DNA from 4 places in the Streptomyces sp. WMMB 714 genome. Region 1 is predicted to be linked to each of the others. Evidence: riboswitches for the same ligand, from Rfam matches in the RefSeq annotation. Region 1 holds a riboswitch; each other region holds the start of a gene.
The links. Region 1 has a riboswitch for cobalamin ahead of H181DRAFT_RS12040 (cobalamin biosynthesis protein). Riboswitches for the same ligand answer to the same signal wherever they lie in the genome.

Region 1 (3,262 bases):
GATGACGGCGTCGTGCGTGCGCCGCAGCTCCTCCAGGCAGCCGGTGACGGTTCCCAGCAGCTTCTCCTGCCGGTCCGAGTGGTAGCCGCGCGCGCTGAGTTCGCCGACCGCCTTGCCCAGCAGCACCACCTGGCTGCTGCGGTCGCCGCCCGGCTTGAGCAGCACCGGGTTCATCAGGGCCGTCGGCTCGGTGCGCGCCGCGGCGGCCTGCATGGCCTGCGCCCGCCCGATCTCCGCGCCCTCCCGCGTCACGTACGAGTTGAGCGACATGTTCTGGGCCTTGAACGGCGCGACCTTCAGCCCCTTGCGCGCCAGCCAGCGGCAGATGCCCGCCGTGACCACGCTCTTGCCCGCGTCGGACGTCGTGCCGGCGACGAGCAGTCCGCCGCCCCGTGCGGCGGCACCGGGGCCCGGTCCGCCGCGCTCTTCCTGCCCGCCCGTCACGCCGCGGTACCTCCCGTTCCCGTACGGCTTCCGCCACGCGAGCGGACCCGGGCGGCGGCGAGCCGTCCCGCCACGCCCGCCGCCGTGGTGAGCGCCAGCGAGAGGAGCCCCACGCGCCGCGAGAGGCGCACGGCGCGTGCGATGTCGCCCGGACGCACGGCCCTGCCGGGGGAGTTGAGCACCGGCCTGTGCTCCGTGCGCCCGCCGTAGCTCAGCGTCCCGCCGAGCCGGACTCCCAGCGCACCCGCGAACGCGGCTTCCACCGGGCCCGCGTTGGGGCTGGGATGCCGGTGCGCGTCGCCGCGCCACGCCCGCAGGGCGCCGCGCGGGCAGGGGCCGGCGAGCGCGGCGAGCGCCGACGTCAGACGTGCGCCGGGCCAGCCCGCCGCGTCGTCCAGCCTCGCGGCGGCCCAGCCGAACTTCCGGTGACGCGGGGAGAGATGACCCACCATCGCGTCGAGCGTGTTGACCGCCCGGAACGCCGTCATACCGGGGACGCCGGCCAGCGCTCCCCACACCAGGGCACCCACGACGGCGTCCGACGTGTTCTCCGCCACCGACTCGACGGCGGCGCGGGCGATGCCCTCCGCGTCCAGCGACTGCGGGTCGCGGCCGCACAGTTGAGGCAGCAGCACGCGCGCGCGGTCCACGTCCCCCGCTTCCAGGGCGGCCTGGACGGAACACGCCGCCGTGCACAGTCCGCTGCCGCCGAGGACGGTCCACGTCGCCGCCGCATGAGCCGGGATGCCCGCGAGCGCGTGCGCCGCGACGCCGGACGCTGCCGGACCCCTGCGGCGCAGGGCGCGGGTGAGGAGCGCGGCCGCCGCGGCCGGGCCGCCCGCGCACAGTGCGGTGTGGAGGGCTCCCGCCGCGCGGGAGTCGCGCCACAGGACGCGCTCGGCCGCGGCGGCGGCCCGTCCGAAGACGGCGACGGGATGCCCGGTGCGGGGGTCGCCCAGGAGCACGTCCCCCAGGTAGCCGAGGGCGGCGCCCCAGGCGTACGCGCGATGAACTCGCATGGCTCAGCGCGCCGTCGGGCTCCGGCGGACGGGACGGGCCCCCAGCGGAGGGCTGCCGGCACGAGGCAGGCGCGGGCGGGGGAGTCCCGCCGGGACGGCGGATGCGACTGCGGGACGGGGTGCGGCCGGGAAGCCACGCATGGCGGTGTCCTCACTCAGGGTCCTCGCCCTGGCTCGACGTACCGGCGGCGAGAGTCTCCTGGCTCCCGGATCGCAGCGTCCCCCGGCCTTCCGGCCCCTTGACGCTCGTGGGCCGTGACCTTCGCTTGGGGTTCGCTCCCCGGTGACAGTGGCGGGACCGCGCCGGATTCTCACCGGCTTCCTCTCCAGCCGCCGTTGGGCAACCGGAAGTCCACCATGTACGGGATGGGCCGTCAACTCGCCGCTGACCTGCGGCGGAAGAGTGTGAGCAGACGCACGGCGAGGGGTACGGGCTGCCCGCCCGTACCCCTCGCCCGATGCTGCCCGCCGTGCCCGGAAGTCCGGCCGGCGGGCGCTACTTCACGGTGCGGTGATGATGTAGATGCCGTACGCCACCGCCGCGGCGCACAGCGCGTAGCAGGCGTACGCGCCGGTGCGCGCGAGGGTCGCCGTGCCGCCGCCCTGCGCCTTGCCCGCGGAGCCGTTCACGATGCCGAGCGTGAAGAGCCCCACCAGGCCGACAGTGGCCACGAGGCTGACGCCGAATACCTCGCCCAGTGCTGCCCAGTCGATGTCCATAGCGTTTCCCTGTCTCAGGTCCGGCAGAGGTCCGGCTGACGCCGCTCTGCTGTGCGGTCGGGGTCGGGGTGTCTCGAGTCGGTGCTGTGGTGCGAGCGTCCCGTCCGGCGGGCCGGCTCGCTAGCCGAGCGTGGAGCCCGCCCGGGGGCGTTCCTTCTCGGCTTCGGCGGCGGACCCGGCAGCCGGCGTGCCCTGCGGCGGCAGGGACATCTCCGGCAGCGAGGCGTCGCTTCCCGCCTTCACGGTGGGCGGCGGTGCGACGGCCTGGAGCGCGGTCGTGACGACGCCCGCGGCGTCCTCCTCCGCGGTCTCGCCCGGGACCGCCGTGTCGTTGACGTTGGTGTGGTCGACGGGCTGGCGCCGCGAGAGCAGCCAGATGCCGCCGCTGACGACCACCGCGAGCACGGCGACCGTGGTGACGCCCCAGGTGCCCTGCCCCGCGAGAAGGGCCGCACCCGCGGCGACGAGCCCCGCGGCCGGGAGCGTCAGGCCCCAGCCCATGACCATGCGGGCCGCCGTCGACCAGCGCACGACGCCGCCCTTGCGGCCGACCCCCGAGCCCATGATGGCGCCCGAGCAGACGTGCGTGGTGGAGAGCGAGAAGCCGATGTGCGAGGAGGCCAGGATCGTCACGGCGGCGCTGGTCTGCGCGGCGAAGCCCTGAGGCGGCTTGATGTCGGTCAGGCCGCTGCCCATGGTGCGGATGATCCGCCATCCGCCCAGGTACGTGCCCAGTGCGATGGCCACACCGGCGGAGACGATGACCCAGGTCGGGGGGTCGGCCTGCGGCGCCAGCGCGCCGCCGGTGATCAGCGCCAGGGTGATGACGCCCATCGTCTTCTGCGCGTCGTTGGTGCCGTGCGCGAGGGAGACCAGCGCGGCCGAGGTGATCTGCCCGGCCCGGTAGCCCTTCGCGGTCTGCTGCTCGTCGGCGTTCCGTGCCGCCCGGTAGGTCAGACGCGTCGCGAACAGCGCGGCGAGCCCGGCGACGAGCGGGGCGGCGAGGGCGGGGATGAGCACCTTCATCACCACGGTGCCGCCGTTGACGGCGCCGATCCCCACGGACGCGACGGTGGCGC
Region 2 (3,262 bases), on a different contig from region 1:
CACGCGGAAAGCGGTGACGTCGCAGGGCGAGACATCCCGGGACCTCAACGAAGGGCTGTGAAAGGCGATGCGCAGCAGCGACGGGGAGGGGCGCTCGACTGCGGTCACCTCCGTGGCGAAGCCGCGGCGCTGCGCGTACTCGGCCAGAACCTTCGGAACTCGCGCCATGAGCCGCCTCCTTGACGTGACCACGGATGCACCGTCGAAATGATGTTAGGTTAGCCTAACCTAAGTAAGCCCACGTCTGAGTGGTCGCCGCTCTCTCCGACCGTGCAATTGGAGAACTTGGATGCGCCCCTTCCGCACCCGCGCCACAGAGCCCACGCCCGCCGAACGCGTTCGATCGATCTTGGCTTCGGCTCATTCGATGACGGTGGTGAGCGACGGATTCCATGCCGAAGTGCACCGCCTCCCCGAGTCGGAGGCGGTCGGCAACATCCACCTTCACGCACCCCCGGAGAGCCCGTCCCCCATGGACGAGATGCGCCTTCCCGTGAAGCTGGAACTGACCGACATCACCCCCACACCGGTGCGCGACCGACTGCGCGCCCGTGTCACCGTGACCGGACTCCTGGCAGCCCAGTTCGACGCCGCAGCCCGGAGCACGTGCATGGAATTCGGCCAAGCGGTCCTCGAAGACTTCCGCGGACGCTCCTACGTGACACTGGGCGCGCTGCAAGAGACACCCCCCGACCCCTTGGCCACCTGCGAAGCCGCCATGCTGATGCACCTCCTGGACGGCCACGGTGACTCCGTTCCCCTGCTGCTGCGCCTCGTGCGACCGCAGCCCGAGCGAGGCATACTCCGCGCCGTCCCCGTCGCGCTCGACCGCTACGGCCTGACACTGCGCCTCGAATATCCGAACGCCCACCGCGACGCCCGGCTGCCGTTCCCGGCCCCCGTAACCGACCCCGACCAGGCCGACTCCCGGATTCGAGCCCTCCTGGACGCCGCCCGCCGCGCCTCCCACACCAACCACCTGCTGGCCTGATCCCCTCTGCGGCCCGGCGCTGTCCGCAGCGCCGGCGCCGGAGCGGTCCGCACCGCACACGCCGCATCCGGAGCCCCACGCACGGGGGCCGCCCCTTGAACCGGCCGGCGGCCTCGCCGACACGAGGCCGCCGGCCCCTGGACGGGAGCCGATGCGCCGGGCCCGCACCGTCTCGCGGTGGAAGGCGACGGTGTGCCGCACCTGCGTCTCCCCGTGCAGCAGTGTGTCCTTGCGCACATGCCGTACCCCGTCGAGGCCCGCGACCGAGCCGGACCGCACCCCGGAACAGGGGCCGCTCGCCCTGCGGTGTTTCGTACTCCGCCCTCCTGGCTAGGCTGACGGTGCAGCTGGTTCGTCCTGCCCGCCAGGCAGGCACGTCGAAAGAGGGAACCCGGTGGGAATCCGGGACTGCCCCGCAGCGGTGAGTGGGAACGACCGCCGTCATACGCACTGGTCTTGTAGGGGGCCGGGAAGCGACGGCCAGTAGGCGTCCGCCTTCGAACGCGGACGGGCCCACGAGTCCGAAGACCTGCCTGCTGCCCGCGCGCGACCGATCGCGTGCGGATGTCCCAGTGACCTCGAGGGCGGGTCGGCGACCACAACATCAGACGGAACGCCGCACACGAGAACGTGTGCCCTGCCGTCCGATGCCGTCGTTCCTTCGCGTGCTCGTCCCGTCACGGGGACTTGTCCGAATCGTTCGCGAAGGAGAGTTCGTGACAGCGAAGTCCGCAGCCGCGGCAGCACGGCCCACCGTGTACGGCTTCCCCCGTCAGGGCCCGAACCGGGAACTGAAGAAGGCCATCGAGGGCTACTGGAAAGGACGCGTCACCGCGGACTCCCTCCGGGAGACCGCAGCAGGCCTGCGCCGCTCCAACTGGAAGCTCCTGGCCGACTCCGGCATCGACGAGGTCCCGACCGGGGACTTCTCCTACTACGACCACGTCCTCGACACGAGTGTCATGGTCGGCGCCGTCCCCGAGCGCCACCGCTCCGCCGTCGCGGCGGACGCCCTCGACGGCTACTTCGCCATGGCGCGCGGCACCCAGGAGGTCGCGCCGCTGGAGATGACCAAGTGGTTCGACACCAACTACCACTACCTCGTACCGGAGTTGGGGCCCGACACCGAGTTCGCCGCCGACAGCTCCAAGCAGGTCGCGGAGCTGAAGGAAGCCCTCGCCCTCGGTCACACCCCGCGGCCCGTCCTGGTCGGCCCTGTCACGTATCTGCTCCTGTCCAAGCCCGCGCCGAGTGTCGCTGACGACTTCGACCCGCTCACACTCCTCGACCGGCTGCTGCCCGTGTACGCGGAGATCCTGGCGGATCTGCGCGCAGCAGGAGCCGAATGGGTGCAGGTCGATGAGCCGGCCCTCGTCGAGGACCGCACGGCCGCCGAACTCAATGCCGCGTCCCGCGCCTACCGGGACCTCGGCGGCCTGGCCGACCGCCCGAAGCTGCTCGTCGCGTCGTACTTCGACCGCCTGGGCGAGGCCCTGCCCGTCCTGGCCAAGGCACCCGTGGACGGTCTCGCGATCGACTTCACCGAGGCCGCCGCCGCGAACCTCGACGACCTGGCGAAAGCCGGCGGGCTCAAGGGCAAGCGCCTGGTCGCGGGCGTCGTCAACGGCCGCAACATCTGGATCAACAACCTCGAGAAGTCCCTCTCCACGCTCGGCACTCTGCTGGGCCTCGCGGACCGGGTCGATGTGGCGGCCTCCTGTTCGCTGCTGCATGTGCCGATCGACACGGGCGCCGAGCGGGACATCGACCGGCAGATCCTCCGTTGGCTGGCCTTCGCCCGGCAGAAGGCGAAGGAGGTGGCGGTCCTCGCCAAGGGCCTGGCCGGCGGTACGGACGCCATCGCCGCGGAGCTGACCGCCAACCGGGCCGACCTGGCCTCCCGCGCCGGCTCGGCCATCACCCACGACCCGGCGGTGCGGGCCAGGGCCGGGGCGATCACCGACGCCGACGGGCGCCGCTCCCAGCCCTACACCGAGCGGGCGAAGGCACAGCGCGAGCACCTGGGTCTTCCGCTGCTGCCGACGACGACCATCGGCTCCTTCCCGCAGACGACCGAACTGCGCACCGCCCGCGCCGACTTGCGGAAGGGAAAGATCGACACCGCGGGCTACGAGGAGCGGATCAAGGACGAGATCCGGCAGGTGCTCTCCTTCCAGGAGAACGCCGGGATCGACGTCCTGGTGCACGGCGAGCCCGAACGCAACGACATGGTGCAGTACTTCGCCGAGCAGCTGACCGGCTACCTCGCCA
Region 3 (3,262 bases), on a different contig from region 1:
CGTCGTACAGGCCGCTCAGCAGCTGCTCGGCGGCCACCGGCCCGAACAGCCGTATTCCGGCGGTCCATTCGGGCAGCGGGATCTGCGGAAGGGTGAAGAGGACGGTCTCTCCCTGGCCGCCGCCGAAGACGATGCGGAAGACCACGCGCATGACGACGACGAAGGCGCCCAGAAGGAGATACATCCGGAAGGCCAGCGCCCAGGGCGCATCGCCTCGGCGCCTGGTCACCACGTATCCGCAGACGGCGACGGTGAGCAGGAGCAGCAGCGGGTTCGTGGTGCGGCTGGCGGCGGTGGCCATGCCGAGGGACCACAGCCACCACGCTCCCGGGTGCAGTGCGCGCGGTATCCGGAAGCGGGCGGTGAGGTCTGCGGTGACGCGGGACGACGACATGTCTGCTCAGCCGGCCCGTTCCGCCCGGGCCGTGCGGCGTCTGCGCCAGGCCGTGGCGCCGGCCGCCGCCGCGACCAGTACGACGGCGCCGACGGAGGCCACGGTCCCGGTCGGCACGCCGCCGTCCCGGGCGGGGTCCGCGGTGTTCAGGCCGTCGTCGGCCGTGTCCTCTTCGCCGTCGGGCCCGGCCGCGGAAGCGTCCGAACCGGCGGCGGTGTCCTTCGACTTGGACGGCTCGGGGGACTTCTCGTCCTTCTTCTTGTCCTTGGAGCCGTCCTCGGGCTTCTTCTCGTCCTTCTTGTCCTGGGCCTCGCCGGAACCGTCCTTCCCGGCGCCGGCGGACGAGCCGCCCGACGTGCCCGAACCGTTCCCGCCCGAACTCGAGGATCCACCCCCGGAGTCACCTCCGCCGCCCGAGTCCCCGCCCCCGCCGGGCCGCCGCGGAGCGAGACCCGGCGGGGGGCTGGTCGACTGCGACTCGTCCGTGGAGAAGGACCACCCCTCGAAACTTCCCTTCGGCGGAGTCCGGTTCGTCACCCCCGAGTCGCTGTACTTCCAGCTGCCTCCGTCGGACGCGTGCCAGTAGGACCAGTAGGCAGAGGTGGGAGGGGTGTCGATGCAGGGTTCGCTGTCCGCTCCCGGCTTGCCCTCGATGCGGCAGACGAAGGCCTCGCCCCAACGGTTGGTTCCGGTGATCTTGAAGCCGGCGTTCTTGAGGGCCGCCAGGCCGGTGGACTGACTCCCGTGGGCGCAGCGGACGACGGTGCCTCCACCGAGGTCCTGGAAGTCGACGACGACTGTGACGCCGTCGCTGTTCTTGCAGTAGCCCGAACTCCCCTTGGCTGCCCGGACATCGTCAGTCCGGGAGGCGGCGGCGGACGCCGACGGAGTGAGCCCCGGCGACGTGCCGAGGAGGACGGCAGCCGTTGCGGCGAGGGCCGCGGTCTTCGCGGCCCCGGGTCTGACGGGTCTGACGCGGGCCATGAGCGGGAGAGTCCTTCCGGGCAGGCCGCACCAAGGCCCCCTGCCCGGGCTGTCCCGCAAAAAAGCCCCGTACCTGCATTCGTGCGTCGGTGACGAATGCGGCAGGGGCCCCGGAACGGCTCAGGAGGGCTCCACGCTGCAGACCATGACAGTGAGAAGCTGTGCACGCAGCACGCCAGGTGATCCGACTCGCGGCAGAAGATGCTCAGCCGCTCACGGTTGCAGGTCAGTGCCGGAATCCCACCGGCTTTCCCCGAGCGCGTACGCATTGAGTTGTCGGTGTCCGTTCACACACGGACGCAACTGCATCGTACGGGCAGACGAACTGCTCCCGCCAGACGGCGATTTCAGGCCGGGTGGCGGGCGGTCGGCCGATGAGAGGAGGGGAGCCGATGCGGTCAATGCGCCGGCGGACTCCAGTGTCCGACTGCTGTTGTCCCGTCAGCTCGGTCCTTTGCGTCCGACGAGATGGAAGACGCGACTGAGTTGCCGGTAGGGATCTCGTCGGCCGGCTTCGAGTTCGACTGCGGCGGCCGCCGCCAACTTCTCCGAATCGCTCGGGTCCATGCCGGCTCCGCTGAAGTCGAGCCAGTCGGCGAACAGCCATACGCCGTACCAGCGCAGTGGCTCCACGCCGCGGCTCCGTACGAGTCGGGAGAGTTCCTCGACCGTGTCAGCTCGGGTCGGCACCCCCAGCACTCCGACCTCGGCCCGGGCGTCGAAAGATGCCAGAGCGTCGTCCCACCGCTGTTCCAGGGCCGGGCGGACCGCCATCGCCTTGGCGTTGCCGGTCATGATCGAGACGAGGCCACCCTCAGCGGCGCATCGGCACAGCTGGGTGACGATCGGCTCGGGCCGCTCCTGGTACCCGAGCACGCCGTGGCACAACACCGCGGCGAAGCGTCGTTCGTCCACTGCCGCGTCGGCGTGCTCGCCGTCGGCCTCCAGGAGCGTTACCCGTCGCCGGGTCTCACCTGGCATCCGCGCGAGCCGCTGCCGGGCCTTGTCCAGCATCGCGGGCGACGGGTCGAGCAACGTCACGTCGTAACCGGCTCGGGCCAGCGGAAACGACTGATGGCCCGCGCCGCCGCCGACGTCGAGCACAGGTGCCGGGGGCGGCGGCAAGTGCTCCATCAGCTGTTGGTGCATCACGTAGGTGCGCACGCGCCCCTTCACCGAGGCGTAAGCCCCGTCCGCAAACTGGTCGGCCAGACCGGCCCAGGTGTCATCGCCCACTGCGCCACAATACAAGTCAGTAGTTAGTAAGGAGTAACTTAACCGCCATGGCTGCGCGTATGAGTGGACCCGAACGGCGATCCCAGGTGCTGGGGATCGCCGCCGGCGAGTTCGCGGATCACGGACTTCACGGTGCATCGATCGAGGCGATCGCGCGGGAGGCGGGCATCACGCAGGCCTACGTGTTCCGGATGTTCGGGACCAAGAAGGCGCTGTTCCTGGAGCTGGTCGGCGCGGCCTTCGACCGGTTCAGCGACGGCATGGCCCAAGCCGCCGAGGGCACCGGAGGTCTCAGCGCGCTGGAGCTGATGGGAGCTCAGTACTACGAGTCGCTGGCCGATCGCACCAGCCTCTTGCTGCAGCTGCAAGGGTTCGCCGCCTGCGGTGACGGCGAGGTCCGTGATCTGGTGCGGACACGAGTCGCCCACATGTGGGACACCGTTGCCGGTACCGCTGGTCTCGACCCGGTGACGGTGAAGTCGTTCCTTGCCTTCGGCATGCTTCTCAACAATGCGGCTGCCCTCGATGTCGACGAGGTGGATGAGCCGTGGGCCAAGGGCGTAAGCACACGTATCCATGCAGGGCTGTTCGAGCACATCACCGACCGCACGAACCGGTGAAGCAGCGGACCTGTCCAGGCCGGGCGAG
Region 4 (3,262 bases), on a different contig from region 1:
CCCCCGGGACCGATGTCCTGACAACGTGGCGGACTCCCACCGGCAACGGCTCCTCGGATCCCCGCATACATTCGGCCGTACTCCTCTCACGGCCTCTGTCCGGTCACCTCCCGACCGACGACGTCCTGCGAGTGTTCGCCCTGGCCAGCCCGGCACCGATGTCGCAACCAGCGCTGGAGAACGTGCTGTCCACGATCAGCTCCTACGACCCATGGGATGTGACCGCCCTCGTCGCAGAGGCGGTCGAGACACTGCTCGGTTCCGGCGCCCTGCGTCCGGACCCGACGGAGAACCGGTCCTGGACCATCCATCCCCTCGCTGCCCGCGCGGTGCGCCGCCACGACACTGACACCGCCAGGCAGGAAGACCTCCGCCGCATGCTGCTGCACACACTCGCACCGACGCTGCCCACCGCCGGCGCCGGAGGATCCACCACGGCGCATCCGGCCACCTCGCCGGCTCTGCGACCAGTGGAAGCCACCGCACCCCGGGGCACCATCGAGCAAGCTGCGGCATTCGACTTGCAGGTCGAACTGGTCACCCGAGTCGGAGTCCAGCCGCTCGCGCCGGGCCAGGGTTCACTGCGGGAAGCCCTCACCTCGCTGCACTCACTGTTCGCCACGACACGCGACGTGCTGCACCGCATTGCGAGCGAAACAGCCGGGCCCATCGCGCTGCCAGGCATTGCCGCGAACCTCGCCAACGAGCATCTACGCCCCTTCCTGGCGACCTGGCACCCTGCTCTCCAGGAACACGAAGTCCTGCGCCCGCCCGACATCAGCCTCGTCGCACATGAACGGCAGTGGGAACGATCCGCCGAGATGCGTGCCGAACTGGCCAACCTCCGCACCCCTCTGACCTCGGTGGCCAAGGAACTCGCTGCGCTTTGCGGAACCGACCTTCTCGCCGGTTCCTCGACTCCATGACCCGTCCAGCGCTGTGGCCGGAAGAGTTCCCGGGTGTTCGTCATCCTCGTGCCGGTCGGATGCGGCCTGACTTCCGGATTGCGAGGGCGGGGACGCAACAGGCCCGTGGGTCCGCAGCTCGATCAGCTGAGAGGGGGAGGCCGTGCCCGGCGGGCGGGGGCGTGCCCGCCGTGGGCCACAATGACGGGGCAGGGCGACGGGGATCAGGAAGCCGGTGCGATTCCGGCACGGTCCCGCCACTGTGACCGGGGAGCGGACCCCAGCATGGCCACGGCTCGTGACGTACGGGCTGGAAGGCCGGGGCGAGCGGCGATCCGGGAGTCAGGAGACTGACCCGTCGCCGGTCCACCGACTGGGGCGAGGACACCCCGGGAAGGATGCACGATGCCGACTCGTGCCGCTGTACCGGCAGTCAGAGGACGAGGACCGGGCAGGCGCAGCGTCGTGGCGGGTGCCGGGGCGGCGGCAGCCGCCGCGACGGGCCTGCTCGGGGGATGCTCCTCCGAAGGGGGCGGCGGGAGTTCAGGCCGGTTCCGTGCCGCGTTCACCGCCGGAGGCTCGCAGGAGACACTCGACCCGCACGTAGCGCCCAACTTCGTCGACCAGGCCCGCGCGAAAGCACTGTTCGACACTCTCGCGACCTACGACGACGACATGTCGGTGCGTGAGCGCCTCGCCGAGTCCTGGGAGAGCGACTCCTCCGGCCGGCGCTGGCGCATACGTCTGCGCAGGGCCTCTTTTCACGACGGCGAGCCCGTGACGGCGGAGGACGTGCTCTACAGCTACCGGCGCGTCGCGGACCCGAAGACCGGTTCGCCGTCCCAGCAGCTGCTGTCCGCCGTCGACTTCGGCGACAGCCGCGCCGCCGGCGCCCGTGAGCTGACACTGGTGCTGAAACGGCCGGACTTCGAGTTCCCCATGGCGTTCGCAGGGCCCGGCACGGAGATCATCCCGGCCGGCACCACCGGCTTCCGCCACCCGGTGGGCTCGGGCCCTTTCCGGTACGGCTCGTTCAAGCCCGGCGGGGTGGCGCGCTTCCGCCGCTGGGACGGCCACTGGGCGGGCGGGGGGCGAATCGGCGAGCTGGAGATCGTGCCCGTGAACGAGGAGTCCGCACGCGTCAACGCGCTGCTGTCCGGCCAGGTGCACTACGCGGCCGACATCTCGGGGCCCTTCATCGACCGCCTCGAAGAGGCCCCCGCGGTACGCGTGCTCACCTCCCGCCAGGCCACGGCGCAGCAGGTGCTGCTGCGGACCGGACGTGCGCCGTTCGACGATCCGAAGCTGGTGGAGGCCGTGCTGCTCGGAGTCGACAGGGAAGCTCTCGTTCGCGTCGCGCTGGCGAACCGGGGCACGGTGGGCAACGACCTGTTCGGGAAGGGATTGCGCGGCTACCCGCCGGAGCTCCCCCAGCGGAAGCGCGACGTGGAGCGGGCCCGGGAGCTGGTCCGCGATGCCGGCGCGGAAGGGCTGTCCTTCACGCTGGAGACCAGCACGGTCGACGCCGCATGGGAGTCGGCGTCCACGCTGATCGCGCGGCAGCTGAAGGAGGTCGGCCTGCGCGTCACGCCGCGTACGCGGGCCTCCACCACGTACTTCAGTGAGATCAAGGAGAAGGGCGTCGCCGCCCTCAACACCACGTCCACACTGCCCGTTTCGGACTTCCTCCAGCAGCGGATGCGCAGCGGTGCCGCGCGGAACCTGACCGGGTTCCGTTCCGGCCGGTTCGACGAGCTGATGGACCGGGCGCGCTCGACCCGCGACGAGAACGAGCGGCTCGGGCTTCTCCACCGGGCGCAGCGCATCGCCCGCGAGGGGTCCGGCATGCTCGTGTGGGGGTTCTCCGACGCCAACGACGGCGTCTCCTCGTCGGTCGGGGGCTTGCGCCCGGCCGTCCCCAACTCCCACTTCTGGGCACGCTTCGACGACGTCGAACTGGGCTGACGGTGCGCCGCTATGCCGTGCGCAGGAGCGTGCTGGCGGTCGCCCAGTGCTTCTTCGCGCTCCTGGTCGTCTTCGCGCTGGACTCCCTGGTGCCGGGGGACACCGCCGACGTCCTCCTAGGGGATCACGGGAATCCGCAGCAGGCCGCCGCGCTCCGGGCGAAGCTGGGCCTCGACGAGCCGGTCTGGCAGCGGTTCTGGGACTGGCTGGGCTCCCTGCTGGCCGGTGACCCCGGCCGTTCACTGGTGACGGGCGTTCCCGTCGGCGACGAGCTCGCCGGGCGGCTGGCCGTCTCGGTGGTGCTGGCGCTCCCCGCCCTGGCTCTGGTGGCGGTACTCGCACCGCTGCTGGGCGTCGCCACGGGGCTGCGGGAGGGCACCCGGCTGGACCGG

Region 2: linked by a shared signal. The riboswitch ahead of metE (5-methyltetrahydropteroyltriglutamate--homocysteine S-methyltransferase) and the one ahead of H181DRAFT_RS12040 (cobalamin biosynthesis protein) in region 1 are both predicted to bind cobalamin.
Region 3: linked by a shared signal. The riboswitch ahead of H181DRAFT_RS16900 (hypothetical protein) and the one ahead of H181DRAFT_RS12040 (cobalamin biosynthesis protein) in region 1 are both predicted to bind cobalamin.
Region 4: linked by a shared signal. The riboswitch ahead of H181DRAFT_RS17005 (ABC transporter substrate-binding protein) and the one ahead of H181DRAFT_RS12040 (cobalamin biosynthesis protein) in region 1 are both predicted to bind cobalamin.

What each region holds. Positions count from the first base shown of each region.
Region 1 covers NZ_FMHJ01000005.1:445,208-448,469, forward strand. Annotated here, with positions in the region: gene H181DRAFT_RS12035 (cobyric acid synthase) at 1-444, opposite strand, end outside; gene H181DRAFT_RS12040 (cobalamin biosynthesis protein) at 441-1,463, opposite strand; cobalamin riboswitch at 1,633-1,827, opposite strand; gene H181DRAFT_RS12045 (hypothetical protein) at 1,965-2,183, opposite strand; gene H181DRAFT_RS12050 (inorganic phosphate transporter) at 2,304-3,262, opposite strand, start outside.
Region 2 covers NZ_FMHJ01000008.1:227,793-231,054, forward strand. Annotated here, with positions in the region: gene H181DRAFT_RS29190 (SIP domain-containing protein) at 1-168, opposite strand, end outside; gene H181DRAFT_RS16880 (DUF2470 domain-containing protein) at 290-991, shown strand; cobalamin riboswitch at 1,323-1,543, shown strand; gene metE (5-methyltetrahydropteroyltriglutamate--homocysteine S-methyltransferase) at 1,708-3,262, shown strand, end outside.
Region 3 covers NZ_FMHJ01000008.1:232,036-235,297, reverse strand. Annotated here, with positions in the region: gene H181DRAFT_RS16905 (CbiQ family ECF transporter T component) at 1-394, opposite strand, end outside; gene H181DRAFT_RS16900 (hypothetical protein) at 401-1,378, opposite strand; cobalamin riboswitch at 1,535-1,655, opposite strand; gene H181DRAFT_RS16895 (class I SAM-dependent methyltransferase) at 1,820-2,614, opposite strand; gene H181DRAFT_RS16890 (TetR/AcrR family transcriptional regulator) at 2,662-3,234, shown strand.
Region 4 covers NZ_FMHJ01000008.1:254,664-257,925, forward strand. Annotated here, with positions in the region: gene H181DRAFT_RS17000 (TIR domain-containing protein) at 1-926, shown strand, start outside; cobalamin riboswitch at 1,129-1,258, shown strand; gene H181DRAFT_RS17005 (ABC transporter substrate-binding protein) at 1,311-2,870, shown strand; gene H181DRAFT_RS17010 (ABC transporter permease) at 2,888-3,262, shown strand, end outside.